Regions from separate parts of the Embleya sp. AB8 genome, predicted to be linked through region 3. Evidence: riboswitches for the same ligand, from Rfam matches in the RefSeq annotation. Region 3 holds a riboswitch; each other region holds the start of a gene.
The links. A riboswitch is a leader RNA that binds a small molecule or an ion and turns the genes downstream of it on or off. The one in region 3 is predicted to bind cyclic di-AMP.
Positions count from the first base shown of each region.

Region 1: it holds a riboswitch for cyclic di-AMP, as region 3 does, so the genes downstream of both, ABIA38_RS24205 (transglycosylase family protein) here and ABIA38_RS21000 (transglycosylase family protein) in region 3, are expected to answer to the same signal.
Region 2: it holds a riboswitch for cyclic di-AMP, as region 3 does, so the genes downstream of both, ABIA38_RS19820 (transglycosylase family protein) here and ABIA38_RS21000 (transglycosylase family protein) in region 3, are expected to answer to the same signal.

Region 1 covers NZ_JBMHHY010000016.1:68,348-77,948, reverse strand. Annotated here, with positions in the region: gene ABIA38_RS24220 (Type 1 glutamine amidotransferase-like domain-containing protein) at 1-13, shown strand, start outside; gene ABIA38_RS24215 (hypothetical protein) at 83-1,015, opposite strand; gene ABIA38_RS24210 (hypothetical protein) at 1,223-2,707, shown strand; gene ABIA38_RS24205 (transglycosylase family protein) at 3,100-4,356, opposite strand; cyclic di-AMP (ydaO/yuaA leader) riboswitch at 4,361-4,558, opposite strand; gene ABIA38_RS24200 ((Fe-S)-binding protein) at 5,255-6,403, opposite strand; gene ABIA38_RS24195 (FAD-binding oxidoreductase) at 6,400-7,785, opposite strand; gene ABIA38_RS24190 (SDR family NAD(P)-dependent oxidoreductase) at 8,084-8,851, opposite strand; gene ABIA38_RS24185 (IclR family transcriptional regulator) at 8,968-9,601, shown strand, end outside.
Region 2 covers NZ_JBMHHY010000012.1:263,600-273,200, forward strand. Annotated here, with positions in the region: gene rfbA (glucose-1-phosphate thymidylyltransferase RfbA) at 1-632, shown strand, start outside; gene ABIA38_RS19800 (dTDP-4-dehydrorhamnose 3,5-epimerase family protein) at 646-1,251, shown strand; gene ABIA38_RS19805 (hypothetical protein) at 1,392-3,107, shown strand; gene ABIA38_RS19810 (acyltransferase family protein) at 3,150-4,436, opposite strand; gene galE (UDP-glucose 4-epimerase GalE) at 4,643-5,611, shown strand; cyclic di-AMP (ydaO/yuaA leader) riboswitch at 5,842-6,031, shown strand; gene ABIA38_RS19820 (transglycosylase family protein) at 6,036-7,430, shown strand; gene ABIA38_RS19825 (PIG-L family deacetylase) at 7,761-9,601, opposite strand, start outside.
Region 3 covers NZ_JBMHHY010000013.1:207,743-217,343, reverse strand. Annotated here, with positions in the region: gene ABIA38_RS21010 (SDR family NAD(P)-dependent oxidoreductase) at 1-683, opposite strand, end outside; gene ABIA38_RS21005 (DUF6421 family protein) at 739-2,121, opposite strand; gene ABIA38_RS21000 (transglycosylase family protein) at 2,872-3,492, opposite strand; cyclic di-AMP (ydaO/yuaA leader) riboswitch at 3,598-3,790, opposite strand; gene ABIA38_RS20995 (EthD family reductase) at 3,998-4,333, opposite strand; gene ABIA38_RS20990 (phosphoenolpyruvate hydrolase family protein) at 4,412-5,236, opposite strand; gene ABIA38_RS20985 (Tm-1-like ATP-binding domain-containing protein) at 5,238-6,482, opposite strand; gene ABIA38_RS20980 (PucR family transcriptional regulator) at 6,974-8,587, opposite strand; gene ABIA38_RS20975 (FAD binding domain-containing protein) at 8,873-9,601, shown strand, end outside.

The DNA.
Region 1 (9,601 bases), on a different contig from region 3:
CGAGGTGCACTGACCTCGACCGGCGGCCGGGCGGCGCCGCCCCGTGGTGGGCGCCGTCCGGCCGTACCGAGGTGTCCTGGCCTCAGCCCTGCGTCGGCGGCACCGCCCCCTGCCACGCGCGCAGGATGTTCAGCGCCTCGATCGTGACGCCGGGGCGGGACTCCACGCGTACCGTCGGGGACCACTCCGCCCAGCGGATCGGCCAGCCCCCGTCGGCCTCTTGGGCTTCGGCCAACGCGCGCAGGCCCACCCGCAGTTCCGCGTCGGTGAACCAGGTCCGGGCCACGTTGTCCGGGTGTGGGGCGTAGTCGTGCGGCAGGTGGTATTCGCCGACCGCGTAGCCGGGGGCGAGTCGGGCGCGGTCCGGGTGCGCCGGGTCGAGCAGGACCAGCCTTTGCTCGCGCACCAGTTCGCCCAGCCGGCGGGACTGCCGCTCGGCCCAGGCCCGATCGGGGGTGTGGTCGAGGAAGGTGACCGCGGCCTCGATCTCGTACGGGTGGGTGTCGGCCAACTTCTCCACGGCGGTGTGGCAGAACTCGGTCGCCGCCGTCACCCACGCGTGTTCGACCCCGGCCCGGAGCAGCGGCCCGAGGATCCAGCCGGTCGGAATCAGGCCGGCCACCGGCGGCTCCGGGACCACCAGCCACGGCGGGTGCGGGTAGTCGCGCAGCGCGGGCAGCGCCGGTGGCACCCCACCGACCTCCGTGGACACGCTCGCCAGCCAGTCGCACAGCCGGGACATCCGGGCCGCGTCGCGCAACGCGTCGGTCTCCACCAGGACCGGCATCGCTGTGCGCAGGGTGGCCGGGTGCGGTACGGGTCCGCGTACGTCCGGCTCCAGGCCGTACGCGTAGCCCCCGTCCGGGGTCAGGTAGGCGTCCAGCGCGGCAAGCACCCCGGCGGGCGCCTCGCGATCGCCGAACAGGTATGCGAAGCGGCGCTGTTCCAGCACGCGACCGGATGTCCACAGGAACTGTTCGGCCCGCGCGAGCATTTCATCCGTGATCCATTGCATGTCTCGACGCTAGGTGTCCGACCGCGACCGGTCTTGAACGAATCGGACATCGGGCGCGTCGCCGAGGGATGCGTGGCCGGTGCGTGTCGGGACGTGGGCCCGGCGGTGACGGTTGGTGGAATTCGACCGCGCGGGGGTTGGCCCGCGAGCCCTTCGCCGGCCACGGTGGGCGGGTCAGGCTCGCCGATTTTGTTCGGGGGATTGCTCGTGTTCGCTCGATCTCGCATCCAAGGGCCGCGCCGCGCCGTGTTGGCCGGCGCCGTACTGGCCGCCGCGGTCGGCCTGGTTGGTCCGGTCCCGGCGGCCCAGGCCGCCGAGTCGGCCGAGTCGGCCCAGTCGGCCGATTCGGCCCAATCCGCCGACGCGCACGGCACGTTCTCCGTGCGGCGTGGCGGCCGTCCCGTCGTGGTCCCGTTCCGGACCGGGCGCGACGGCGAGGCGCTGGTCACGCTGACCCTGGCCGCGCCCGGCGTCGACTGGGGCAAGGCCGGCGCGGAGTCGGCGGTCGTACAGCTGTTCGTCGACGGGCGGCCCGCCGGCGACGTGGTGGTGTTCGGCAACGAGCCGACCGAGCGCAGCTTCGCGCTCGGCGCGCTGCGCAAGGGCCGGCACGAACTCGGCGTCAAGTTCGCCGAGGACCGCTCGCCGGGCGGCACCGTGGTGCGGATCTCCCGACTGCGTACCGAGAACATCGCGGTCGGCGACCGGCGGCACGCCGTGGCGGCGAATGCGCCGATCCTGTACGGCCGAAACATCCCGAACAACCCGGGCGGCGCGACCGGCCCGTTCCAGAACGCGGTCACCGACACACCCATCCTGGCCTGGTCCCAGGAGGCGCCGGCGCCCACGGCCGGGCATCGGATACTGACCTACTCGATCATCTGGAGCAACGAGGACGGCGGTACCTCGACGCCCGCCCTGATGGCCCGTTGGGGTCGGACCACCGACATCGAGTGGGTGTACCACGTCGAGGTGGACGGCCGTGGCAAGGTGGTGCCGGGCACGGCGTTCTTCCAGTCGGCCGAGCACGGCACCCAGCCGTTCACCGGGCGCTACGAGGACGGCCATCCGCTGCTGCAGACCTGCACGTTGAACAACAACATGTGCGATGTCGTGGACGACCCGATGCGGTTCGCGCCGTCGGCGATGGAGCGGCTGGCCGACCCGACCAAGACCGCGCGCGAGGAGATCATGGACCGGCACCCATGGGTGTATCCGGTGATGGCCAAGGAGATGCGCCGCGAGGGCCGGGTGGTCGCCGACCCGCCGGCCGACACCACGACGCTGATCGCCGACCCGCAGGACTACCTGTACGCGGTGGTCCGCAAGACCACGTCGGCCAAGCCGCCCGGCGCGACCGGCTGGAACGGCGTCGCGCTCGGCGTGCGGATCAAGGGTGACGCGACCCTGTACCGCTCGGACCGCGGCCGGCCGGACTGGTCCCTCGAGCGCGACCTGCCGGCGGCGACGACGGTACGGCTCCCGCACGGGACCAAGGCGTCGGACATCGTCGAGGTGGTGGCGATTCGCACGGTGAAGGGGGTCGATCCCGGGTCCACCATCACGGTGAACGGGATCAACCGGGCGTTTGTGCTGGACCGGAACGACCGGCCGGGAGCGGCGGTGCCGGTCCACCCGAAGCCGGTCACGCTGACCGCGGCGGCGCCGGAGGCGGTGCTGTATCGCCGGTGAGCCGGTTGATACCGGACGCCGGCCGGGCTTGATGGGGTGTTCTCAAGCGCGGTCGGACACCGGTGCCGCGCTCCGCGACGGGCGCGGCACCGGGGATACCGAACGCCGGCCGGGCCGAATGCGGCCCGGCCGGCGTTCGGGCTCCGTCGTGGACCCGGCGCGGCCTGCGGCCCAGGCGTCCTCAAACGCCGGACGGGCTGTCTTGGTCGGGGTTGTGCAGAATCGGTTGCGGTTTGCGACCGGGGCGCTCGCCGGGCCGGAACGCCGCAAGGGCCGGGCTCGTCGACTGGTGGTCGACGGGCCCGGCCCTTTGGCTACCGCGTTACTGCGCTACTGCGTTTTTGCCGTGCTGCGTTACTGCCGTACTACGGAACTGCCCGGTGACGCGACGATCAGAGGTTGACGCCGTGCGCGCGCAGGTAGGTGACGGGGTTGATGCCGCTGCCGTAGTTCGGGGTGGTGCGGATCTCGAAGTGCAGGTGCGGGCCGGTCACGTTGCCGGTCGCGCCCGAGAGGCCGATCTGCTGGCCGGTGCTCACCGTGGCGCCGGCGCGGACGCCGATGCTGGAGAGGTGGGCGTACTGCGAGTACTTGCCGTCCGCGTGCTTGATCACGATCTCGTTGCCGTACGCACCGCCGTTGCCGGCGCTGACCACGGTGCCCGAGGTGATCGCCTTCACCGGGGTGCCGGTGCCGACCACGAAGTCCTGGCCGGTGTGGCTGCCGCTGGACCACATGCTGCCGCTGGTGCCGAACGCGGTGCCCAGGGCGCCGTTCACGGGGGCGACGTAGCCGGACGAGTTCACCGCGGTGCTGCCGGCCTTGGCCGAGGTGTCCTTGGTGGTGTCCGCGGCCTTGGCCTTGGGGGCCACCTGCACCGACGCCGACGGCAGCGACTCGGTCTTGGTCTCGGTCTTGGCGGCCGGGGCCTCGGTCTTGGCGGCGGCCGTGGCCTTGCCGGCGAGCGAGAGCTTCAGACCGATGTCGATCAGGTCCGGGTTGCCACCGATGGCGGCCTTGTTGTCGGCGTACAGCTTGTGCCAGCCGCCGGCGATGTCCTTGTCCGCGGCGATCTTGGACAGGCTGTCGCCCTTGACCACGGAGTACGTGGTGGTGGCGGCGGTGGCCTCGGCGGCCGGGACGACCTCGATCTTCGGGGCCGGGGCGGTCGTCGGCGCGTCGGCCGGCTTCTCGGCGGCCTTCGGGGCGACCTTGACGGTGGTCTTGGCCGAGCCGGACTTGGCGCTCGGAGTCACGCCCGGGGTCGCCATGCCCTTGGTCAGGCCCGCCGGGCCCGAGGTGTTCGGCCACGCGCCGGGACCCTGGACGGCCAGGACCTTCTCGGCGATGGCGATCTGCTGCTCCTTGGTGGCCAGGTCGGCACGCGGGGCGTACTGCTGACCGCCGAACTCGTTCCACGTGCTCTGGGTGAACTGCAGGCCACCGTAGAAACCGTTGCCGGTGTTGATCGACCAGTTGCCCGAGCTCTCGCCCTGGGCGACCTTGTCCCACACGGAGACGGGGGCGGCGTTCGCGGTGGTCGCGAAACCGGTGATCAGCGGGGCGGCGACGATCGCGCCGGCCAGGCCGAGAGTAAGCGCGAGACGCGCGTTCTTGGGCTTGCGGGCAGGGGTGATGAACGACTGCACGAAGATTTTCCTTCTCCCACGCCTACGAAGTGAGCTGTCGGATTCGGGCTGGAGAGTCTCGCCCGGCCGTGTTCGGCTCCTCGTCGTGCGAGGAGTCGGGCACGGCTTCACCCCAAGCCGTTCGGATATCCGCGTTGTCGCGGACGCCCGGGACGGCGTTCCACTTGGTTCCCCCGCTCCTGCCTTTCGGGTTTCGTACCGTGGCCTCTCCGGCGGCAGGATTCGGCGAACCGGGAGACGCATTCCGCCGAGCACCGGACCGGTGTGGCGGAGCACCAAGCTACGCACACACCCGACGCGGATCCAAACATCACGATTCGCCGAAACCGAAGAATCGGGTCGGAAGGGTGGAATAACGGGACCGAAAGTCCCGAGAGCCGTACGCATTGTGCCCGAATCGGTTACGCATTGCCGATATCGAAATCACGCCGAGTGAGAATCGGGAAAACTCGGTTTACGGTGCGTGCGAGTTCCTGACAATCGGTACGCACGATGTGACCTGCGTCATAGGGTTTCGGGCGATCGGGGCCGAATGCGGTTCGGGTCCTCGGCCGGCGGCGGAGAAGCCCAGGTGGTGGCGGGTTCGGCGCGGGTTGCGCGACGCGGGGGTGACGGAACGCGATGCGGCGGGGGCGGGGCGGGGGCCGGCGACCGGGCGACGCACCTGGCAACCGGGCGACGCACCTATGGAAGTGGAAGCCGCACCTATAGAAGAAGCCGCACCTATAGAAGGGGAGCGGTCCATGAAGGGGAGCGGCCCGCGCCCGCGGACCGGGCACGACGCACGCGGCTCCCCCCGTGTGGAGTCGCATGCGTCGAACGCGGCCCGCGGGCGCGGGCCCGACGGGTCGGCGCGGTGGCCGGAAGCGGGTGGGCGCCGGCGGATCGGCGCGGTGGGTCAGCGCACGCGCGCGCCGCCGTCCGCCTCGGTGAGGAACTCGGCCAGGTGCACCGCGCGCACCCGCGACTTTCGCCGGCGCAGCCCGGTGCGCAGCTGACGCAGGCAGCCCGGGTTGACCGCGACCACGACATCGGCGCCGGTCGCCTCGATCGCGTCCAGCTTGCGATCCAGGATCCGGCGGGACTCGATCGGCCGGAGCAGGGAGTACGTGCCGGCCGCGCCGCAGCACTCCCCGGCGCCCGGGGTCTCCACGAAGTCGGCGACCTGGGCCAGGAGTTCGCGTGGTTCGCGCCAGACGCCCAGGCCGTTGCGCAGGTGGCAGGAGTCCTGGAGGGTGACCTTGACCCGGCGGCCGGCCACCCGGCGTTCGGGCAGCTCGGATACGTCGACCACCTCGGACAGTTCGGCGACCCGATCCCGGCCGATCACGTCGGCCAGGTGCGCCGCGCAGCCCCCGGAGGTGGTGACGATCCGGCCGGGCAACTGCTCGCCGAGGCGTTCGGCCATGACGCGCCCCTTCTTCAGCTCGCCGTTGTGCGCGTGCAGCGCGCCGCAACATCCCTGGTTGTCGGGCACGGCGAGGCCGGGCAACAACTTCCGGGCGGCCCGGGCCACCCTGGGGAACATCGCGCGTTCGAAGCAGCCGAGCATCAACGAGGCGCCCGCGCCCGGGACTTGCTCGCCGGCTGCCCTGGCGCTCGCGGCGGCTGGGGTCGGGGTCTTGGCCGGGGTCTTGGCAGCAGGAGCGGTCGCGCGCTTTCGTGCGGCGGGCAGTACGTACCGTCCCCACCCCATCGCCCGGACCACCGGTGGCATGCTCACCACGACGGTCAACAGCCGGGCCAGTGGCGGGCGTTGCCGACCGCGCCACTGGTGTTCGCGCCACTGTTCGAGCAGCGAGCCGTACGGCACACCCGCCGGGCAGACCGGTTCGCAGGCCCGGCAGCCCAGGCAGGCCGAGGACTGTTCGAGCAGGACCGGATCGTCGGCGTCGAGCTTTCCGGTTTCCAGGGCCCGCATCAGATTGATCCGGCCGCGCGGCGAGGACGCCTCGTCGCCGGTCTCCGCGTAGGTCGGGCAGGCCGGCAGACAGAACCCGCAGGAGATGCAGCGGGAGAGTTCCTCGGGATCGAATACACCGGTCATGAGCCGAGCTTTCCGGGATTGAGGATGCGGGCCGGATCGAAGGCGGTTTTGATGCGGCGCAGCAAGTCGAGCTGATCGTCCCCGAGTTGGGCCCGCAGGTGGGGCAACTTGGCGGCGCCGACGCCGTGTTCCCCGGTGATCGTGCCGCCCAGCTCGATCGCGGTGCGGAAGATGTCGTCGAACGCGGCGTGCGCGCGCTCGACCGACTCCGTGTCGTTCGGGTCGGCCACCACGCAGGTCGGGTGCAGGTTGCCGTCGCCGGCGTGGCCGAAGGTGGCGATGGTGACGTCGTGCTTGTCGGCGATCGTGTCGATCCGGTCGACCATCTCGGCGATCCTCGGGCGCGGCACGGTGGCGTCCTCGAGGATGGTCAGCGAGCCGAGGCGGGACAGTGCGGGCAGCGAACAGCGGCGTGCGGTGAGCAGTGCCTCGGCGCCCGCCACGTCCTCGGCCAGGGTCCATTCGGTGGCACCGGCCGCGTCGCACAGTTCGGCCATCCGGGCCAGATCGCGCGTGACCGCGTCGGCGGCGCCGTCGTCGCCGAACAGCAGCAGGGCCCCCGCGTCCCGGCGCAGACCCAGGTGGGCGAAGTCCTCGACCGCGTTGATACAGCTGCGGTCCAGGAATTCGAGCGTCGCGGGCACGATGCCGGCCGAGAGGATGTCGCCGACCGCGCGGCCGGCGTGCGCCAGGTCGGGGAAGTAGGCAAGCCCGGTGCCGGTGTCGGCGGGGGCCGGGAGGAGGGCGATGGTGATCTCGGTGATCACCGCGAGGGTCCCCTCCGAGCCGGTGAGCAGCCGGGTCAGGTCGTAGCCGGCCACGTCCTTCCACAACCGGCCACCGGTGCGGATCACTTCGCCGGTGGGCAGCACGGCCTCCAGGCCGAGTACGTAGTTGCGGGTGACGCCGTATTTGAGTCCGCGCAGGCCGCCCGCGCAGGTGGCGACGTTGCCGCCGACGGTGGAGACCGTACGGCTGCCCGGGTCGGGCGGGAACAGCAGGCCGTGTCCGGTCGCGGCGGTCGCGAGCGCCGCGGTGGTCACGCCGGGCTCGACCACGGCGAGCAGTTCGGCCGGGCTGATCTCGCGGATCCTGTTCATCCGGGTGGTGACCAGCACGATGCCGCCGTCGAGCGCGACGGTGGCGGCGCACAGGTTGGAGCCCGCGCCCCGGGGGACGACCGGGACGCGGTGTTCGGTCGCCAGGCGCAGTACGGCGGCCACCTCGGCGGTGTCGGCCGGGAAGACCACGGCATCCGGGAGCCGGTCGAACAGGGGGGTGGCGTCGCGTGCGTACGGGACGAGTTCACCGGCGGCGTGCCGGACGTGTTCGGCGCCGACGATCGCGCTCAGGCGATCGATCAGGTCCGTGGACAGGGGCATGCGACGTGCTCTCCCTCGGTCGAACGGGCGGCTCCAGCGGGGCTGTCGGGTGGCGCGGGTGGTTCGGGCGCCGCTGCGCTGGTGCCGGGTGGAGCGGTGGTGCGGGGCTGCCGGGTGGCGCGGGTGGTTCGGGTGGTTCAGGCGCTGCGATGGTGCCGGGTGCCGGGTGCCGGGTGGCGCGGCGGTGTCGGGTCGTACGGGAGGTGCGGTGGTGCTGGGTGCTGCGGGTCATGCTGTGGCCGCGTGGCCGCGTGGCGCCGGGCCACCCGGCGGGTACGCGTGGCCGGGCGAACTCGGGCTACATGACCGCGAGTTGGCCGCCGTCGATGACCAACTCCGCGCCGTGTACGAAGGATGCGTCGTCGGAGGCGAGGAACGCGTAGGCGGCGGCCACGTCTTCGGCCAGGCCGGCCCGGCCGAGCGGGATCCGGTCCTTGATGTAGTCGGTTTCGAAGTCGCCGTCGGTCATTGCGCCGGCGATGGAGGCGTTGAGTGGTGTACGGATGTATCCGGGACACAGGGTGTTCACCCGGATCCCGTGCCGACCCAGTTCGACCGCCATGGTCTTGCCGAGCAGGAGGACTCCTCCCTTGGAGGCGTTGTAGTGCGCGTAGTCCTCCTCGCCCGCGATCCCGTTCGTGGACGACATGTTGACGATCACCCCGGCCGCGCCGCGGGCGACCAGGTGTCGGCCGACGGCCTGGCCGACCAGGAACATCCCGCGCAGGTTCACCGCGAGCATCTTGTCGAAGTGCTCGGGGGTGATCTCCAGGAACGGTTCGCGCCAGGCGATGCCGGCGTTGTTCGCGAGTACGTCGACGGCGCCGAGTTCGCGTACGGCAGCCGCCATGAGCGCGGCCACGTCCGACTCGCGGCTGACGTCGAAGGCGCCGCCGGCGACGTCGCCGTGCGGGCGCAGTTCGTTGACCGCTCGTTCGACCTCGGTCGGGTCGAGGCCGCTGACGAAGACGCGACAGCCCTCCTCGAGGAAACGGCGGGCGGCGGCGAGGCCGATTCCGCTGCTGCCGCCGCTGACCAGCACCCGCTTGCCGATGAGTCCGCGCATCGCTTCTCCTCCATGGGCTCCGATGAGCCGGGACGGTATCAGCGATTACGCGATACGGTCTATCATTCCACTAGACGGAACGCCATCCCATTTATGCCTCGTCCCTAGGGGGGACCTTGACCGGCAACAGCGATTCGCCCGTGATCAGCGTGGATCGAGCACTGCGGATCCTGATGCGGATGGGCGAAATGCCCCGAGGTATCACGCTGGAGGAACTCGCGGGTGATCTGGACGTGCCCAAGAGCACGTTGCATCGGCTGCTCGGGGCGCTCAAACACCGGGGGTTCGCGACCCAGCCCGAGGTGAACGGCCCGTACTTCATCGGCAGTCAGCTGCTGGCCACCGCGTTTCGCTTCCACGACGACATCGATCTGCGCACGATGGTCCATCCGCTCCTTGCCGACCTGCGTCGGTTGACCGACGAGACCGTGCACGTGGCGATCCTGGACGTGGGCGAGGTGGTCTACCTGGACAAGGTCGAGGCGTCCGGCGCGGTCAAGCTCTCGTCGGTGATCGGCGGGCGCAATCCGGCGCACAGCACGGGGGTCGGCAAAGCCCTGCTGGCCTGGACATATCCCACCGACGAGGCACTGCGGGCATGGGCCACGCCGCGGTTGCCGCTACGCGCGGCGACTCGGCATACGCTCACGTCGGTGCCGAAGTTGGCGGCCGAGTTGGACGAGGTGCGCAGGCGCGGGTACGCGACCGACCTGGAGGAGAACGAGTTGGGGCTGCGGTGTGTCGCGGTGC
Region 2 (9,601 bases), on a different contig from region 3:
CTTTCGTACTCGGCGCCGACTTCATCGGTGACGAACCCGTCGCACTCGTCCTGGGCGACAACATCTTCCACGGTGTCGGCCTGGGACGGCAGTTGCGCGGGCACACCCGGTTGACCGGCGCCCGCGTGTTCGCCTGCCCGGTCGCGGACCCGAGTGCCTACGGCGTGGTGGAGTTCGACGCCGAGGGCCGGGCGCTGTCGATCGAGGAGAAGCCGGCCGTGCCCAAGTCCCGCTACGCGGTACCCGGGCTGTACTTCTTCGACAACCGGGTCGTCGAGATCGCCCGTGACCTCAAGCCCAGTGCGCGTGGCGAGTTGGAGATCACCGAGGTGATCGACGCCTATCTGCGGGAGGACCGGCTGAACGTGACGCTGCTCGATCGCGGCACGGCGTGGCTCGACACCGGAACCTTCGACTCGATGGTCCAGGCCGCCGAGTTCGTCCGGGTCATCGAGCAGCGCCAGGGGCTCAAGATCGGCTGCATCGAGGAGGCCGCCTGGCGGGCGGGCTTCATCGACGAGGACGCGGTTCGGGCGATCGCGACTCCCCTGCTCAAGAGCGGTTACGGCAAATACCTGCTCGATCTGCTCGAATACGGTGAGGGCTTGGCCCCCAACCCCGACAATCGCTGACGAGGAAGCTCGTATGGATATCCGCCCGCTCGGTATCGACGGGGTTTGGGAGATCACGCCGCGTCTGCACGGCGACCCGCGTGGCATGTTCACGGAGTGGTACCGATTCGATCACCTCGCGAAGGTCGTGGGTCACCCGCTGAACCTCGCGCAGGCCAATATGTCGGTGTCGGCGCGCGGCGTCGTCCGAGGCGTGCATTTCGCCGACGTACCGCCGGGGCAGGCGAAGTACCTGACCTGCGTGCGTGGCACGTTGCTCGACGTGGTGGTCGATCTGCGGGTCGGATCCCCCACGTTCGGTCGTTGGGAGAGCGTGCTGCTGGACGATGTCGAGCGCAAGGCGCTCTACGTCTCCGAGGGCATCGGGCACGGATTCTGCGCGCGTTCCGAGGACGCGACGCTGGTCTACCTGTGCTCGGCCACCTACGCCCCCGAGCGCGAGCACACCGTCCATCCGCTCGATCCGCGGTTGGCGATCGACTGGCAGACCGATACTCCGGTGCTCTCGGTCCGAGACGAAGCGGCGCCCTCGTTCGACGAGGCGATCGCTTCGGGCCTGCTCCCGCAGTACACGACCTGCAAGGACTTCACCGACTCGCTCGGCTTCGTCGACGCCTGACCCCGGCGAACAGGACGTCCCTCCGCAACTCGCGCCGGGGTCGCCGACATCTCGATTTCCGTCCTGCCGGTCCATCCGCGCGTGATCGCCCGCGGGTCGACCGGCAGCCCCTTGCCCGGCCCCTTTGAAGGAGATACCAGGTGGAGTGCGCCCCATCGCCCGATCTGCCCACGTCCTCACCACCACCGAAGGCGCTGCCGACGACGACAGCCGCAGCGCCGACGCCCTGGTGGCGGCGTCCGCTGCTGGTCTGTGCCGAAGGCGCCGTGGCGGTGCTCACCGCGATGGTGTTCGCCGTGTGGGCGCGCAACATCCGGGTCAACCCGCTCAACCGGATCGGTCAGGTCAGCGGCCTGGCCACGCTGCAGTTGCGGATGACGCTGATCTCGCTGCTCGTCATCGCGGCACTGGTGATCGCCTATCGGCGGTTCGGTCCGGACCTGCAGGCGCTGTTCGTCCGCCTGTCGTGCGCCGTCGTGGCGGGCCTCGCCACCGGCTTCGTCGCGGGCGGCACCACGATCGGCCTGCGCGGCACGCCGTGGCCGATCAACGGTGTCGGCGGTGACATGGGCACCCTCGCGAACTGGGCGGGGGCGATCAACCGGGGCGAGTCGATCCCGTCGGGCGTGTATCCACCACTGTTCCCGGAGTTGCTGGCGCTGTGGGCGAAGGTGTTCCGGCACGGAAACACCTCGTACTCGCTCCAGGATCTGCAGATCGTGATCATGGCGATGATCGGCCCGGCCGCCTACCTCGCCTGGCGGGTGTGGTTCCAGCCGCTGTGGGCCCTGGCGATCGGCGTGACCAGCTCGATCCCGCTGTACGAGCCGATCAAGCCCTACACCACGATCGTCCTGGTCGTGTTCGTGCCGATCATCGCGAAGTTCATCCAGGTCCTACGCCGATCACCGCAGATGACCAAACGTGATCGGCTGCTCACCGGCGTGGCGTTCGGCGTGATATTGGGTGTGCTGGTGATTGCCTACTCCGGCTGGTTCGTCTGGTCGGCCGCCGGTGTGCTCGTGATCTGTCTGCTGGTGCTGCCCTGGCGAGGCGGTTTCAAGCCCGCCATGGTCTTCCTGGCCGCGACCATCGTCCCGTTCCTGATCATCAGTGGCCTCTACCTCAAGGACCTGTTGCTCAAGGGTGGCGGCGAGAAGGACTCGTACTTCTACTTCGACACCAAGATCGACCCCGCCTACTACCTGATGTGGCGCGGCGACACGCCCGGCGAGGTGGGCATGTGGCCGCCGCCCGGCGAACTCGGCGGCGTCGGCGTATTCATGCTGATCCTGCTGGTGGCCCTCGCGGTCGCCGTCGCGCTCGGCATGCGACGCTCGCTGGTCCTGGCGCTCGTGGCCTGCTTCGCCAGTTCGTGGCTGATGCGGTTCTGGTTCGCCTCGCACATGTTCCAGGACCAGGCCGTGCAGCTCTACCCGCGCACCTCGTACGAACTCGCCTACGTCAGCCTGCTCCTGGTCGGCGTGGCCGTACATCTGTCCGCGCAACGGCTGCGCGCGTTGTGGAACCGGTTCGTCGTGCACCGCGCGGACCCGGCCGCGGACGCCGAACCCCGGCACGTCGGCGCGCGCTGGCGCACGACTCCCGGGATGGCGACCACGATCGGCGCGCTGTCCGCGATGGTCCTGCTGTTCGGGACGGCGGCCTCGTCGGTCGCCAACAATCTGATGCCGGTGAACGACTCGAGCATCGGGTCGCTGACCTATCGCTCGCACCAGCTGCAGAAGACCAGCGGCGAGTGCCCGAGGTACGCGAAGGACCACAAGTGTGACCGGCTGGGCACCCCGCCGTGGCGGGCCCCCGTACACGGCACCCCCGGAGCGAACAACGGCTGACCATGCTCGCCGGACCCACGGGCCGGGGGTCCGGGGCGTGTCTCAGCGGTTGATCGTCACGGTCGAAGGCGGCGTCGAGGTCGAATCCGACGCCGCCTTCGTCGGGACCGGGGAGGTCGACCCGGTGTCCTTCGCCGCGCCGGCTTCGGGGAGCCGGGAACGGAACAGGCTCGGGGTCCAGTCCTTGAGCCGCATCGCGGGCTTCTCCACCAGGTACCACGAGCCGGCGGCGAGGACGAAGGTGCCGACCAGCGAGAGCCCGAGGTAGGCGAGGAAGCCGTGCCGGTTGTACCCGAGCACGACCAGGAACTGCTCGACCACGAAGCCGTAGATATAGATGCCGTAGGAGAGGTCGCGCTTGCGACCGACCACTCGGAAGGGCTTCGGCAGCCGTACCGCGAGCCACATCAGCGCGTAGGCGAAGGCCGGGAAGCCGATCACGAAGAAGCCGCCGAAGCGCATGCTCGCGAACAGCGCGACGATCGAGACGACGCCGAGCACGTCGTTGACCGGGATCCGCTCCTGGTAGAGCTGGAAGAGCATGCCGACGCAGAAGAGGAAACTCAGGTAGATCAGGTACTGGCTGTGCAACGGGCCGATGAACTCGCTCAGGATCGGCACGTGGATGTTGGTGCCGTTGGTGTTCTGCGGACCACGCCAGCCGGGGGCGTTCACCAGGTCCATCACGATCCAGCCGTACAGCAGGGCGGTCAGCAACAGTACGAACCGGCGGGATCCGCGCAGCACGCCGGACCAGGCCATCGCCGCGACGACCACGTAGCAGATCATCTCGTAGCTCAGCGACCACAGCGCGCCGTCGAAGCCGGGATCGAACGCGTGGCCCGCCTTCTTACCCGTGGCCAGGATGTTGGAAATGTCCAACTGCCGCAGGCCGGTCCACCAGTTCGCGCGGACGTAGTCGAACGGGCCCTCCCCGTGTCGCCAGAAGCCGTCCAGCGAACCCTGCTGGTGGCGGAACATGATCGGCGCGGCCACGAACGCGGTGAACAACACACAGACCCACAGGCCGGGCAGGATGCGCAGCAGTCGGTGCCACAGATAGCGCCCGGTGGTGGTGCGCATACCGCTGCGGGTGATCAGGAAGCCCGACAGTACGAAGAAGCCGTACACGGACATCCGGCCGAGCCCCACCTGGAGGCCAGTGAACCCGTTGCCCGGTTCGCGCTTGCCGAAGCCACCCAATATGTGCGCGTGTGCCACCACGACCGCTGTCGCCAACAGAAGTCGGATCAATCCGATGCTGTTGTCCCGGCCGGAGAATCGTTCAGCCAGGGTGCCCTGCCGACCCATTCCGAAATCGCGTCGCACGCGGTTCACACCCTTCTTGACGTGGCCGCCGCAGAGCGACGCAGGTTCCCCCCTCGGACGCATGTGCGCCCCGCCCACGAGATCCTGTGCATGGTAACCGGCGGCCCGGCGCCGAATCCGGCACCCCGGGCCGGCGCGCGCCGATCGGCCGGCTCGGGCCGTTCCGACACCCGCCGCAGGCCCCGGATGCCGGATAGGGTCGTCCCATGAAGTGGCTTGTCACCGGCGGTGCCGGGTATATCGGGACGCATGTCGTGCGGGCGTTGCTCGCGGTCGGTGAGGATGTGGTCGTGCTCGACGACCTGTCCACCGGAGCGCGGGAGCGGGTGCCCGAGGGGGTGCCGCTGGTGATCGGCTCGGTGCTCGATCGGGGGGTGCTCGACGAGGTGTTCCGGGGGCACGCGGTGGACGGCGTGGTGCACATCGCGGCGAAGAAGCAGGTGCCCGAGTCGGTTTCGCGTCCCCTCTATTACTACGAGGAGAACGTCGAGGGGCTGCGGACGTTGTTGGCGGCGATGGTGGCCGCCGAGGTGACGCGGATCGTGTTCTCCTCCAGCGCGGCCGTCTACGGCATGCCGGACGTGGATCTGGTCGACGAGGACACCCCGTGTCTGCCGATCAACCCGTACGGCGAGAGCAAGTTGGTCGGCGAGTGGATGATCGGGGCGACGGCGCGCGCGCACGGGATGTCGTACGCCGCGCTGCGCTACTTCAACGTCGCGGGCGCGGGCGCGCCGGAGCTCGCGGACGCGGGCGTGTTCAACCTCGTGCCGATGGTGCTGGAAAAGCTGACGGCGGATCAGCCGCCGGTGATCTTCGGGGACGACTACGAAACCCCGGACGGCACGTGTGTGCGCGACTTCATCCATGTGGTGGACCTGGCCGAGGCGCACGTGGCCGCAACGCGCCGGCTCGCCGCCGATCCGGACGCGCGCCTGGTGTTGAACGTGGGGCGCGGCGAGGGCACGTCGGTGCGCGAGATGGTGGAACTCATCCGCGAGGTCACCGGGTTGCGCTCGCGCACGCCGGAGCTGCGCCCCCGGCGGGCGGGCGATCCGGCCCGGGTGGTGGCGAGCGCCGACCGGATCGGCGCCGAACTGGGCTGGAAGGCCCGGCTCGACACCCCGGACATGGTGGAGAGCGCGTGGGCGGGATGGCGGGCGCAACACGGCTGAGTCGGCCGGCCGCATCGGGTTATCCCGGTATTCCCGGCCATTTGGCCATCGAGTGGCCGGGAACGGTCCTTTCCGGAAGAGATCATCCACTTTGCGCTCAACCGCAAAACGGATAATCGACTTCTATCCGACACAGACTTGTGATCTACGGCGAGGGCTGCTTAGCGTTCGATCCGTCCGTATCCCACACGGACCCCGATCGCCGGTACGCCGAATCCTGTCGCCGGCCGCTCGGGAGGCTGACGAGTACCACACGACAGGAGCGGGGGAACCACAGGTGAACCGCCGCGAACGGCCCCGATCCGGGCGATCGGGCGCCGCGAACGGCTAGGGGTGAAGCCATCTCCTTCGGGAGGTGGCCGGGCTATCGATCTCCGGCCCGAATCCGACAGCTCACCTCGTAGGCGTGGGAGAGGATCAAGCCATGTTGTCCGGAACCGGGCGTCATCGCCGTCGCAGCACCAGCAGGACCACCCGTCTGATCGCCGCGGCGGGTGTCGCCGGCGTCGGCGTCGCCATGCCGATCATCGGCGCGGGCACGGCCCAGGCCGCGTCCGTGAACACCTGGGACAAGGTCGCCCAGTGCGAGAGCACGGGCAACTGGCAGATCAACACCGGCAACGGCTTCTACGGCGGCCTGCAGTTCACCCAGAGCACCTGGCACGAGTTCGGCGGCACCCAGTACGCCACGCGGGCCGACCAGGCGACCAAGGGCCAGCAGATCGCCATCGCCGAGAAGGTGCTCAAGAGCCAGGGCCCCGGCGCGTGGCCGGTGTGCTCGGTCAAGGCGGGCCTCAACCGCGGCGGCTCGAGCGCCGACGTCGACACCGGCTCCTCGGGCTCCTCGGGTTCGGCGGGCAAGACCGCGCCGAAGAGCACGCCCAAGGCGCAGAGCGAGACCACCAAACCGGCCCCGAAGAAGACCGTCGAGGCGCCCAAGGCGCAGACGCCGAAGACCGAGGCGCCCAAGACCGAGACCACCGCCAAGACCGAGACCGCCGAGACGCCGAAGACCGAGCCCGCCGCCGACTCCGCCGCGAACTCGTCCTACGTCGTGGTGGCCGGCGACACGCTCTCCCGGATCGCCGACGCCGCACACGTGCCCGGCGGCTGGCCGAAGCTGTACGAGAGCAACAAGAGCGTCGTCGGGCAGAACCCGGACCTGATCTTCCCGGGCCAGAAGCTCGCGGTCGACGGCACGGCCGCGCCGACCGCCGCCAAGACGGACACCGCACCCAAGACGGACACCACGACCAGGACCGAGGCCGCGCCCAAGGCCGAGGCGGTCAAGACCGAGACCGTCGCCAAGACGGACACGCCGAAGACCGAGACACCGAAGACCGAGACCCCCAAGTCGACCACGCCGAAGGCCTCGACCGCCAAGTCCGACACCGGCGGCGAGCACGCCTCCGGCTCGTATGTCGCCCCGGTCTCCGGCGCCACGCTCACCGCGAGCTTCGGCTCCGGCGGCTCGCACTGGGCCAGTGGCCACCACACCGGCCAGGACTTCGCGGTCTCGACCGGTACCACGGTGCGCGCGGTCACCTCGGGCACCGTCGTGTCGGCCGGTTGGGGCGGCGCGTACGGCAACGAGGTGGTCATCCGGCACGCGGACGGCAAGTACACCCAGTACGCGCACCTTTCCTCGATCTCGGTCAAGGCCGGGATGAAGGTACAGACCGGCCAGAAGATCGCGCTGTCCGGCGCGACCGGCAACGTCACCGGCCCGCACCTGCACTTCGAGGTCCGGACCACGCCCAACTACGGCTCGGCGGTCAACCCGATGACGTGGCTGCGCAGCCACGGGGTCAGCGTCTGAGGTTGGCCTCACGCGCCGGCCGGGCTATTTGGCCTCAGGCGCCGGCCGGGCTGGATTTGGCCTCACGCGCCGGCCGGGCCGGGACGACCCGGCCTCCGGCCGAGGTGGCCTCAAGCGCCGGCCCGGCTACTTGGCCTCAAACGCCGGCCGGGCTGGATTTGGCTCGGCTCGCGACGAACGGTCGCCGGGCCGGGCGTATTTGGTCCGGTTCGCGAGCGACTGTCGCCGGATCGGGCGCATTGGCCCGGCTCGTGACCGACTGCGCACCGCGGGCGCACCTTTCGGGGTGCGCCCGTCATCGCCCGCCAGGGGTTGGTCCAAATGCGCGGCTCAGGGTAGGCGGGCCGTCCTGAGCGAGCCGTCCCGGCTCAGCCACAGAGCCGTCGGGTGTCCGTCGCCGTCGACCGCACCGGTGGGGTCGGTCGGGGCGGCGTGGTCGTCGAGGGTGGTCGGCACGCCTGCCGCGTCCACCGCGACCGGGTTGCCCGCCGCGTCCCGGGTCAGGATCGTGGTCGTGCCGGCCGGCCCGGGCAGTTGGGTCAGGGACTCGTAGCCGACGCCCGCCGCCCGCTCCCCCGCCGGCTGCCACCGGCCCGGTTCGGCCTCGACCATGCTCACGATCGCCGCCGTGCCGGCTCGCCGGTAGGCCACCGTCACCCGCCCGTCCACGCCCACCGAGGCGGTCGGCGGACCCACCGGGTGATCGGCCGCGATCGTACCCGGCACCGCCGACCGGTCGCCCGTCACATCCCAGCGGCGGATGCCGTCCCGCGCCGTGCCGAAGACGGTGATCCCGCCGTCGGGCCGAGTCACCGCGGTCGGCCCCTCGACGATCTCGGCACCGCCCAGGTCGCGCCACGGCGACCAATCGGCGCTTCCGGCGGCCAGGTACCGCGTACTCAGCCCCTTCCCCCGGTTGCGCGCGAACACGTGCAACCCGCCCGCGCCGTCGGCCTGGACCAGCGGCGGGCCCAGGCCGCGCGCACCGCCGTCGGGCCCGCCCAGGTCCTGCCACGGGCCCAACTCCCCACCGGGCGCCGCCTCGATCGCGGTGAGCACCTCGAACCGGTCCCGATCACCCCGCCGGGCGCCGCCGAGCCGCAGCACGAACACCCGGATCCGCCCGTCCGCCGTGCGTACCGCCGCCGGCCCCGGGGCCAACTCGCCGTCCCCGGGCGCCGACCCGGCCTGCGGCGCGGACCAGGCGGCGGCGCCGACCCGCTCCTGGGTCCAGCGGGTGACCCGGCCGCCGAGCACGGCCCACGCGGTCAGCCGCCCGTCCGCGCCGAGCACCGGTCGCGGGCCCGCGTCGGGGAAGCGATACGTGGTGCTCTGCGGCCAGTTGGTGCCCGGCGCGGTGTCGCGCACCTTGAGGTCGCCGCAGTCCGCGCGCCCCGGGCAATAGTGCACGCGGTCGGTCCAGCCGTAGACGCTGTCGATCTCGTCCTTGCGCGCGCGGGCGTCCGGCGCCAGATTGTGCGGCCACCGCTCGTTGTAGTAGCCGCGGTAGGCGATCGCCGCGGCGCGCGCCGCGGGCCGCTCCGCGTTGTACCGGCGCAGCGCCGCCCAGGCGAACTGCGCGGCGGCGGTGTGGTCCTGGTGGTCCGAAACGCCGCCGCTGTCCGCGTGTTCCGGGTGCTTCGCGTCGTGGGTCTGCCGGTCGGGATCGGGGTCCAGGGTGCGCACCACGGTCGGCCGCTGGGCGCGCATCAGGTCCACGAGCGAGTCGATCAGGCCGTCGCGGGTATACGCGTACGGCCCGCCGGCCGGCTCGTCCAGCGGCGCCAGGGTGTCGAGTTCGCGCTCGCGCCCGCTCCACAGCGTGCGCAGCCGGCCATGCGCGCCGAGGCCCTCCTCCTTTCGGGTGTTGAGGAAGACCAGCTTGATGTTCGGCGCATCGGCGAGCCGGTCGAATTCGGCGTACGCGCCGTCCCGAAGGCGGATGCTGTGTCGCTCCCAGCGCGCCGCACGATCGCCGAGCGCCATGAACGCGTACGCCGCGCGCGAGCCGTTGTCGCGCGCGGCGGCGTACGCCTCGGGATTCCGGCGGCCACCGGGGCCGTTGCGGCCGTCCGCCTCGCCCGCGGTGAGGAAGACCGTCACATTGTCCGTGCCCGCCCGGACGGCCCGGTCGACGTCGGGGTTCATGAAGTAGAGGTCGTCGTCCTGAT
Region 3 (9,601 bases):
AGTCGTTTCCCGTTCAGATCGGTTGCCGGGGTGGTCCACAGGCCGGCGATCTCGGCGGCGAGATCGGCCACGTCGGTGAAGCCGGCGAACTTTGCGTTGGGCTTGGCCGCGCGCATCTCGTCGTTGACGAGCGCCTTGACCACCAGGATGGTGGCCGCCGCGTCGGTCTCGGCGAACGCGTCGGCCAGGGCGAGCGTCCAGGTCTCCGCCGCGGCCTTGGCCGCCGCGTACCCGGCGTTGCCCTGTGTGGGGTGTCCGGCCGCCGCCGCGGAGACCAGCACGAACCGGCCACGCGGGCTGCGGGCGAGCGCCTCGTGGAAGGCCAGGCTGGTGTGTTGCACGGTACGCACGAGCAGATCATGCAACAGCGCCCAGTCGTCGAGCGAGTTGTCGGCGAACCGTTTGCCCCCGCGCCACCCGCCGACCAGGTGCACCAGGCCGTCCACGCGCCCGTGTTCGCGCTCGACGTCCGCCGCCCACCGGCGGGTGGCGCCCGGGTCCAGCAGGTCCACCACCGCGCCGCGGGCCCCGGGCGCGGCCGCCACGCTCGCCCGCAACCGACCGGCGTCCGCGTCCGCGCCGTAGACCTGCGCACCGGCTCGGACCAGCCGGGCGAGCACCGCTCGCCCGGTCGGCCCACCGGCGCCGGCCACCGCGATCACCGCGCCGTCGAGACCCTTCATCACATCGACTCCTCGTTCGCCGTACTGTTCGCCCTGCGGTTCGTCGTCCCGTGCCTCACGAGGCCTCGGCCCGCTCCGAGTCGGCGCCCGGACCCGTGGCCGAGCTGTCCGCGGTGATCCCGCGGGTGGAGGCGATCACGTCGCGCAGCCGCCGGTTGAGCGCCTCGTAGAACATGCTCAGCGGGAACTCGTCGGGCAACACCGCGTCCACGAGCGCCTTCGGCGAGCCGTCCATCGGCAGCCCGGCCGGTCCCTTGGCCCACACCGAACCGGGGTTCGGCGGCACGTACTTCGCGACCAGCGCGTAACCGGCCAGCCAGTGGCCGACCTTCGAGCGGTCCACACCCTCGCGGTAGAGCAGGTCCACCTCGTCGAACAACCCGAGCACCGCGGCGGTGATCCGGTCCCAGTCCACGGTCAGCCGGTTGTCCGCCCACTCGAGCACGCCGGCGCGGTGCAGGTAGGCGAACAACAACTGCCCGCCCAGACCGTCGTAGTTGCGCACCCGACCGCCGGTGACCGGGAAGCGGAACAGCCGGTCGAAGATCACCGCGTACTGCACCAGGCCCGCCGTGGACACCCCCTCGCCGGCCAGCGTGACCGCCTCGCGGAACGCGGTCAGATCACACCGCAGTTCCTCGAGGGCGTACATCCAGAACGGCATCCGCTGCTTGATCATGAACGGGTCGAACGGCATGTGCCCGCGCATGTGGCTGCGGTCGTGGATCAGGTCCCACAACACGAACGCGTCCTGGGCAAGCTGCTGACTCTCCACCAATTCCTGGGCCTCGGGCGGCAGTTCCAGACCGAGGGTGCGCGCGGCGGCGGCCCCGACCCGACGGAAGCGGGCCGCCTCGCGGTCGCAGAAGATGGCCCCCCACGTGAACGTGGGCACCTCGCGCACCGCCACCGTCTCCGGGAAGAGCACCGCCGAGTCGGTGTCGTAGCCGTCGGTGAAGTCGACGAACGTGATCGGCACGAACATCGCGTTGTCGTAGCGCTCGGCCTCCAACTCGGCCAGCCACTGCGGCCACACCACGCGCAGCAGCACCGCCTCGACATTGCGGTTCGGGTTGCCGTTCTGCGTGGTCATCGGGAACACCACGAGGTGTTCGAGCCCGTCGCGCCGGGACTCCTCCGGGCGAAACGCAACCAGCGAGTCGAGGAAGTCGGGGCGGCCGAAATCGTCCGCCGACCAGCGCTCGAAGTCGGCCACCACCGCGTCCAGATACGCCTCGTCGTGCGGGAACAGCGGCGCGAGGCCGGTGATCGCCGAGGTGATCTCGACGACCAGCGCGCGGGCGGACGGGTGCCCGGTCGGCTCGATCGAACCGTCCTTGGCCTGTAGGGGTCGCAGCGCGGCGACGGCGTTCTTGAGGGCCGGCCACAGCGGGTGGTCGACGGCGGTACGGACGGCTACGCGGGTCATGTTCGGCATGGAACCCTCTCAGCGGAAAGCAGGAACCACGGTCAAGCGAACCTATGTCAAAAGAATTTCACGCCGCAAGGCCATTTCAAACGCAATCTTATCGCCATGAGTACGTTTTGCCCGAATTAGTTGGGATTGCCATCGCGGCGTTTCCGGCCCGGCGACGGCCCCGATCAGGGCTGCTCGCGACCCGTTCACGGATTGCTCACACCCTGCCGACCGGCCGATCACGGAACGCACTCGGAGAAAGACCCAAGATTTCGCCGGCCGAGCCGACGGCCGCTGTGGCTATTGACCGCCGATCCTGCGATCCAGTACGTCCACTGGACCGGGCCGTCGTGCGCGACGGCACCCGATGTGGAGGCGCCGATCATGGGCCGGAGAACCACCAGGAAGACCTCGGTCCCGGCGGGGCCGGGGACCGCGAGCGGCTCGACCGGGGCGGCGACCGCGCACGAGGCGGCGGCGAGCGTACATCCGGTGGACGAAATCCTGCCGCCGGGGCGGATGTTGGTCGGCGCGCTGCAACACGTGGCCACGATGTACGCCGGGGTGGCCGCACCACCACTGATCATCGGCGGCGCACTCGGAAACCGAAGAAGCCGCGGAAACCGAGCCGACCGACGAACTCCCCGCCCCGGCCGCGCCGCTCGATTCGCTCGAACAGGCCGGTCGGGCCTGACCGTTGCCGGCTCCGCCCCCGGACATGGGCGTGGGCCCCGCCGAAGTACTCGGCGGGGCCCACGTGGTGACGCTGGATCAGACGGCGAGCTTGATGCCCACGCCGATCAGGTTCGGGTTGTCCCCGATGACGCCCTTGTTGGCGGCGTGCAGGGCCTGGTAGCCACCCTTGACGCCGAGCTTGGCCGCGATGTCGGACAGCGTGTCGCCGGCCTTCACGGTGTAGGTGCCGGCCGCCGACTTCGGCGCGACCTGCTTGGCCACGTCCTGCTTGGCGGCGGTGTCCTGCTTCGGCTGCGCCGCGATCTTCGGCGCGTTGTCGGTCACCGGCTTGGCCTCGGCCTGGGGCGCGGCCTTCGGCGCGACCGGGGTCTTGGTCTTGCCGGTGGTGGTCGAGGAGTCGGCCGTGGCGGAGGCGTTGCCGCCCTTGCCCAGGCCCGCCTTCACCGAGCAGACCGGCCAGGCGCCGGGGCCCTGGGCGGCCAGGACGCGCTCGGCGACCGCGATCTGCTGGTCCTTGGTGGCCTGCGCGGCGCTGGACGCGTACTGGCTGCCGCCGAACGCGTTCCAGGTGCTCGGGGTGAACTGGAGACCGCCGGTGAAGCCGTTGCCCGTGTTGATGCTCCAGTTGCCGGTGCTCTCGCACTGGGCGACCGCGTCCCACGTGGACGAGGTCGCGGCGTTCGCGCTGCCCGCCATGCCCACGAGGGGAAGCAGGAGACCCGCACCGGCGGCGACGGCGATGCCGGCGCGACGGCCACGAGAGAGCGAACGAACGGGAGCGGTGATGGCACGGAAGGTCATTGATTACCTCGTCGGGCGCCTGCGAAGTTAGCTGTCGGGTTCGGACGAATGGCCCGGCCGCGCCTGAATCAGGCATGGCTTCACCCCAGACCTCGGACCTTGCTCACGCAGGTACCGAGGTCGGCACTTACTTTGGTTCCCCCGCTCCTGCCGCCAGTCGATATCGACTGCATCCCTCGGGCGGCGGCAGGATTCGGCGTACCGCCCGGGGAGTCCGCTTGTGCGAACAACCACGAAGCTACGCACCGGTTCGCCGGGTTGGCAAACATTTCGGGCGCTTTGTGAGGTGCCCCATAGGCGGGAATAACACCGCTTTGCCCGATTTGTCGCCATCCTTGCAGGTCATGGCGCCGGCGTTCACGATGCGCAGCCTCGTGGTCACTCGTGCGTCGACAACGAGCTATTCCGTCGCGGGCAGCTCCACAGGTACGACTACCCGCTCCTCGTCCCAGAGGAACGTCGAACCGCCGGTCGCAAAATTGGCGACGTCGGCCAGCGTGGCCCGCCCCTCGGGCGAATCGAGGGTGGCCTCGAGTTCGGCGCGGGTGTTCGCATACAGCCCCACCACCAGGTAATAGGGCGGTTGCGCGCCGTCGGGGTCGACGTCGCACTTGCCGATGGTCCAGCCGGTCAATCCCGGCATGGTTCGGGCGACCGGGAGATGCTTCTCCCAGTAGTAGGAGTCGAACGCGGCCGGGTCCTCGGGGTGGCCGTAGAGCACGGTCAGCTTGTACATGCCGGATCCTCACTGCTCGTGGTGGATGTCGTACTGCCGGTGGTGGTGCGGATGCAGCCGGTCACGCGCGGTCGTGCCCTACCCCGCGGTGATGGCCTTGAACGCGCGGGCCTGTTCGGTGATGGCCACCTCGGTGGGCAGCCGTTCCATGCTGGAGGCGCCGAAGAAGCCGACCACGCCGGTGGTGTTGGCCAGGACGTACGCGGCGTCCGCGGGTTCGGCGATCGGCCCGCCGTGGCACAACACCAGCACGTCGGGGTTCACCTCCGCCGCCGCGTCGCGCATCGCCTGGACCCGCTGCACCGCCTGGTCGAGCGAAACCGCGGTGGTGGCGCCGATGTTGCCCTTGGTGGTCAGCCCCAGGTGCGGGACCAGGACATCGGCGCCGGCCGCGGCCATCGCACGGGCCTGCTCGGGGTCGAAGACGTAGGGCGCGGTGAGCAGGCCGCGCTCGGCGGCCAGCCGGATCATCTCCACCTCCAGGTCGTAGCCCATCCCGGTCTCCTCCAGGTTCTGCCGGAAGACGCCGTCGAACAGGCCGACCGTGGGGAAGTTCTGCACACCGGCGAAGCCCATCGCGGCGAGTTGGTCCAGGAAGTGCGGCATGATCCGGAACGGATCGGTGCCGCACACCCCGGCCAGCACCGGAGTGCTCCGGACCACCGGCAGCACCTCGCCCGCCATCTCCACCACGATCGCGTTGGCGTCCCCGTAGGGCAACAACCCGGCGAGCGAACCCCGGCCGGCCATCCGATAGCGGCCGGAGTTGTAGATGATGATCAGGTCCACGCCGCCGGCCTCGGCGCACTTGGCCGACAATCCGGTGCCCGCGCCCGCGCCGATCACGACGCCGCCCTGCTCGACCGTCGTGCGCAGTCGGCCCCGCGCCTCGCGTCCGTTCATCTCAGTCCACATGTCCCTTCGTGATCATCTCGTGCAGTCGATCCGCCGCCGCCGTGGCGAACGCCGGATCGTTGATGTCCGTCGCCACCTCGCGCAACTCGACGGCACTGCCCTCGAGTCCGGCGCGCAATGCGTCGAACAACGCCGTATCGGCGACGGAATCGTAGAAGGGCGCGCCCTCGACGTCGATCGCGGAGACCCCGCGCAGCGGGATGTGCAGCGCGGTGGGGCCGGTCGCGGCGACCAGCTTCGCGGCGATCCGCCGACCCAGTTCGGCGTTCTCCTCGGGGGTCGTGCGCATCAGCGTCACGGTCGGGTTGTGCACGTACAGCTGCCGGTCCTCGAAGCGCGCGGGCACCGTCTCGCGCGGCCCGAAGTTGACCATGTCCAGGGCGCCCACGCTGACCACCTGGGGCAGTCCCATCCGGCCGGCCGCGGTCAACCGCTCGGGGCCGGCGCTGAGCACGCCGCCGACCAGGTCGTCGGCCAACTCGGTGGTGGTCAGGTCCAGGATCCCGACCAGGAAGCCCGCCTCGGCGAGGTTCTCCATCGACGTGCCGCCGGCCCCGGTGGCATGGAACACCAGTACCTCGTAGCCGAGTTCGGTGAGCCGCTCGCGGGCGGCGTCCACCGCCGGGGTGGTCACCCCGAACATCGACGCGGCGACCAGCGGCCGGCCCTCGCCGGTGACCCCCGCGACCGCCGCGCGATCCTCGGCGTAGCCGCCGGCCATGCCCGCGATCGCGTCCGCCGCGTTGCCCAGGATCCGCTCGGAGAGCCGATTTATCCCGGCGATGTCCACGACGCTGTACATCATCGTCACGTCCACCGCGCCGACGTAGGGCGACACGTCACCCGCGGCCATCGTGGACACCAACAGCTTGGGCACGCCGACCGGCAGCGCGCGCATCGCATGGGAGGCGATCGCCGAGCCGCCCGAGCCGCCCATCGCGAGCACCCCGTCCACCCGTCCCTGCTCGTACAGTTCGCGCAGGATCGCGGCGGCGCCCTCGGCCATCGCGGTGGTCGCCGCGCCGCGGTCGGCGCGGGTGCGCAGGTCGGCCAGATCGGTGCCGGCCGCCGCCGCGACGTCGGTCGCCTGGACATCGGCCTGGGCGAGCGACTCGCCCAACACCCCCACGTTCATCAGGATCACCTCGGCACCCCTGGCGCGCAGCCGATAGGCCAGCCACGCGTATTCGGATCCCTTGGTGTCCAACGTTCCGATCAGTACGACGGTGGGCATCGGTGCCTCCGGTGAGGTCGGTACGGCTTGCCGGGTTGACGCTTCGGCGGCGAACGGCCGCGCACGGTAACCCAACCCGATGATCATGACGATTGAAAGCACCGTGCGGTAGCACGGGGTGGCGAGTTGCCAAGTTTTCGCACGTCACAGAGGTGGCGATGGCGGAGGAACCGGACGGACGGGTCGCAATCGGCGCGGGCGCCGGGGCCGGCGTCGGCCGCGCGACGGCGCCGGCTGCCCGGCCCGGGACTGCGCCGATCCGGTCCCGGCCGCGCGCCGCCCCGAGCCGCTGCGAACAACTCGCCGACGAGGTCCGCGACCTGACGGGCCGTCGGACCGGGCTCGGACAGCCGCGCAGCGGACGGGCGATCAGGTGCGCGGCACCGCCCCGGACCCCGACCGGCAACCGGCTGCGCCACCCGCCCGGTTGTGCTGCGAACCCGCCGCCCGGCCGGCCGCCGGGCCCGGGCCGTTCCCACCCCGCCCCGGCCTCAGCGCAGCCTCAGGGCCAGGAAGAAGTCCACCTTGTCTTCCAGGCGGGCCAATTGGCGGCCCGTGAGTTCCTCGATGCGGCCTATTCGGTAGCGCAGCGTGTTCACGTGCACGTGCAGGCGGGCCGCGCAGCGGGTCCAGGAGCCGTCGCAGTCCAGGAATACCTCCAGCGTGCCGACCAGGTCCGCCTGGTGGCTCGTGTCGTACGCCCGCAGCGGCTCCAGCAGCCGCCCCCGGAAGGCCCGCCGCACATCCTCCGGCACCGCGGCCAACAGCGCCACGTGCGACGCGAGTTCGGCGTGTCCCACCACCTCGACCCGGCCCGCCCTGGTGCCCGCGATCCGGCCCGCGTGCCACGCCTCCTCCAACGCGCCGCGCAGCCCGTCGGCCCGGGCCACTCGCGCGCTCACCCCGATGTGCACCCGTACCCCGCCCGCCGCGGGGCCGTCCAGCGCGGCCAGCCGCTCGCGCAGCAGTTCCGTGGTGGGATCCGGCTCGGCGCCGTCCGGTTCGACCGATCCCCGCCCGGGGATCAGCGCCACCGCGCCCGGCCCGGTCGCCGACACCAGGGCGGTGTTCGGCTGATCCGCCAACGCCTCCTCCAGCAACACCCGGGCGAGCCGCCGGCCGTCGCGCGAGGGCAGGTCCGGCAGCGTGGCGGTGGCGAACTGCCAGTGCGCGTCGCCACCCTCCGGTTCGGCCACCCGCAACCGCGCCCCCACCTCGACCGGATCGGCGCCTGAGGCCAGCAGGTCGAGCACGTCCCGGGCCAGCCGTCGGGTGCGCCGGCGCCGGTCCTCGACCCGTTCCCGGCCCACCGAGACCAACCGGACCAGCTCGCCGAGCAGCGCCTGGTGCCGGTCCGGCCAGTCGGTCACGTCGTCCTCGACCGCGAGGAACCAATCCCCCCACGCGTCCGGGTCCACCGAGCCGCCCGCCTCGGGCACCGGCAGCAGCGAGAACGCCCGCCCGTCGACGCGATAGCGAAACGGCACCCGGGCCCGCCGCTCGCGGGCCGCGAAGTGCGCGCGGGCCATCCTCACCCGCAACCCCGGCGCCAGATCGGGCCCGCCGGCCGCGGCCTGACGCCCGGTCAGCGACAGTACCCAGCAGTGGATGTCGATGTCGGCCGCGACCAGCCCGAGCACCCCGTCCAACCCGGCCCCGCCGGCCGCGGCCTGGACCAACCGCCGATGCCGGTCCACCACCGCGGTCAGATCGCCGGCCCGTTCGGCGGAGATCCGCCGGACCACGAACTCGGTCAGGTGGGCGAAGGACAACTCCTCCTCGACCGCGAACAGCGGCAGGTGGTGCCGCTCGCAGGCGGCCACCAGGTCGGCCGGGATGTCGCCGATCTCGGCCTGCCCGGCGGCCAGCGCGGTGGCCCCGCCCCCGGTCAGCACCCGGACGAACCGTTCCGAGTCGGCCGGTTCCGAGCGCCAGCCCATGCCGGTCAGCACGAGCGCGCCGGCGGTCAGGTATCGGCTGGGATCGTGCAGGTCGGTGGTCATCACCGCGCGTACGCTCCGGTCCAGTTCCGTCGCGCCGACCAGCAGTCGGATGCCGGATATACCGCCTGCAATTCCATCGCCGAGAAGCGCGCGCAATCGCATCGACGGCCCCCCTCTCGATCGGGCCGGGTGTCCCTCGGACGGGGCTTCGGGCGCACCCGGCGGATCCGTCATACCGGTTCGACGAGCGGCCGAACACTTGGAGAAAAATACGGGAACACCGCCCACCGGACCCGTCTGGGTCATGTCTTCGGTGGGTACTCGCGGTGACCCCCGTCTCGGTGTACTGGTGCGCACCCTCCGATCCACTCCACCCCCGGCGACGCGCCCCCCGCAACGGGTACAAGGACGGTAGGGCCATACGCAAGGCAGAAGGAGACACCCGTCATGGAATTCCTGCGGCCCGCGACGTGGGAGGAGGCGCTCGCCGTCAAGGCGCAGCACCCGTCCGCGGTCCCGATCGCCGGTGGCACGGACGTGATGGTCGAACTGAACTTCGACCGGCGCCGTCCGGACGCCCTGCTGGACCTCAACCGCATCCGCGAGTTGCACGAGTGGTGGATCGAGGCGGACGACACGGTACGCCTGGGTGCCTCGGTTCCCTACGCGCGGATCATCGCCGAGTTGCCCGAGCGACTGCCGGGCCTGGCGCTGGGCGCGCGCACGGTCGGCTCGCCGCAGATCCGCAACCGGGGTTCGGTCGGCGGCAATCTGGGCGGCGCCTCGCCCGCCGGCGACGCGCACCCGCCGCTGCTGGCCTCGGGCGCGGCCGTCGAGGCGGTCTCGGTGCGCGGCACCCGGCTGATCCCGATCGACGATTTTTATCTCGGGGTCAAGCGCAATGCCCTGGAGCCGGACGAGTTGATCCGCACGATCCACATCCCCTCGGCCACCGGACCGCAGCAGTTCGCCAAGATCGGCACCCGCAACGCGATGGTGATCGCGGTCTGTTCGTTCGCGGTCGCGCTGCATCCGCGCACCCGGGACGTGCGGACCGGGATCGGCTCCGCCGCGCCCACCCCGCGTCGTGCGCACGACGCGGAGGCGTTCATCCGGGCCGAGCTCGACGACACCGGCCTGTGGACCTCGGGCGGCGAGTTGCCGGTCGCCACCGCC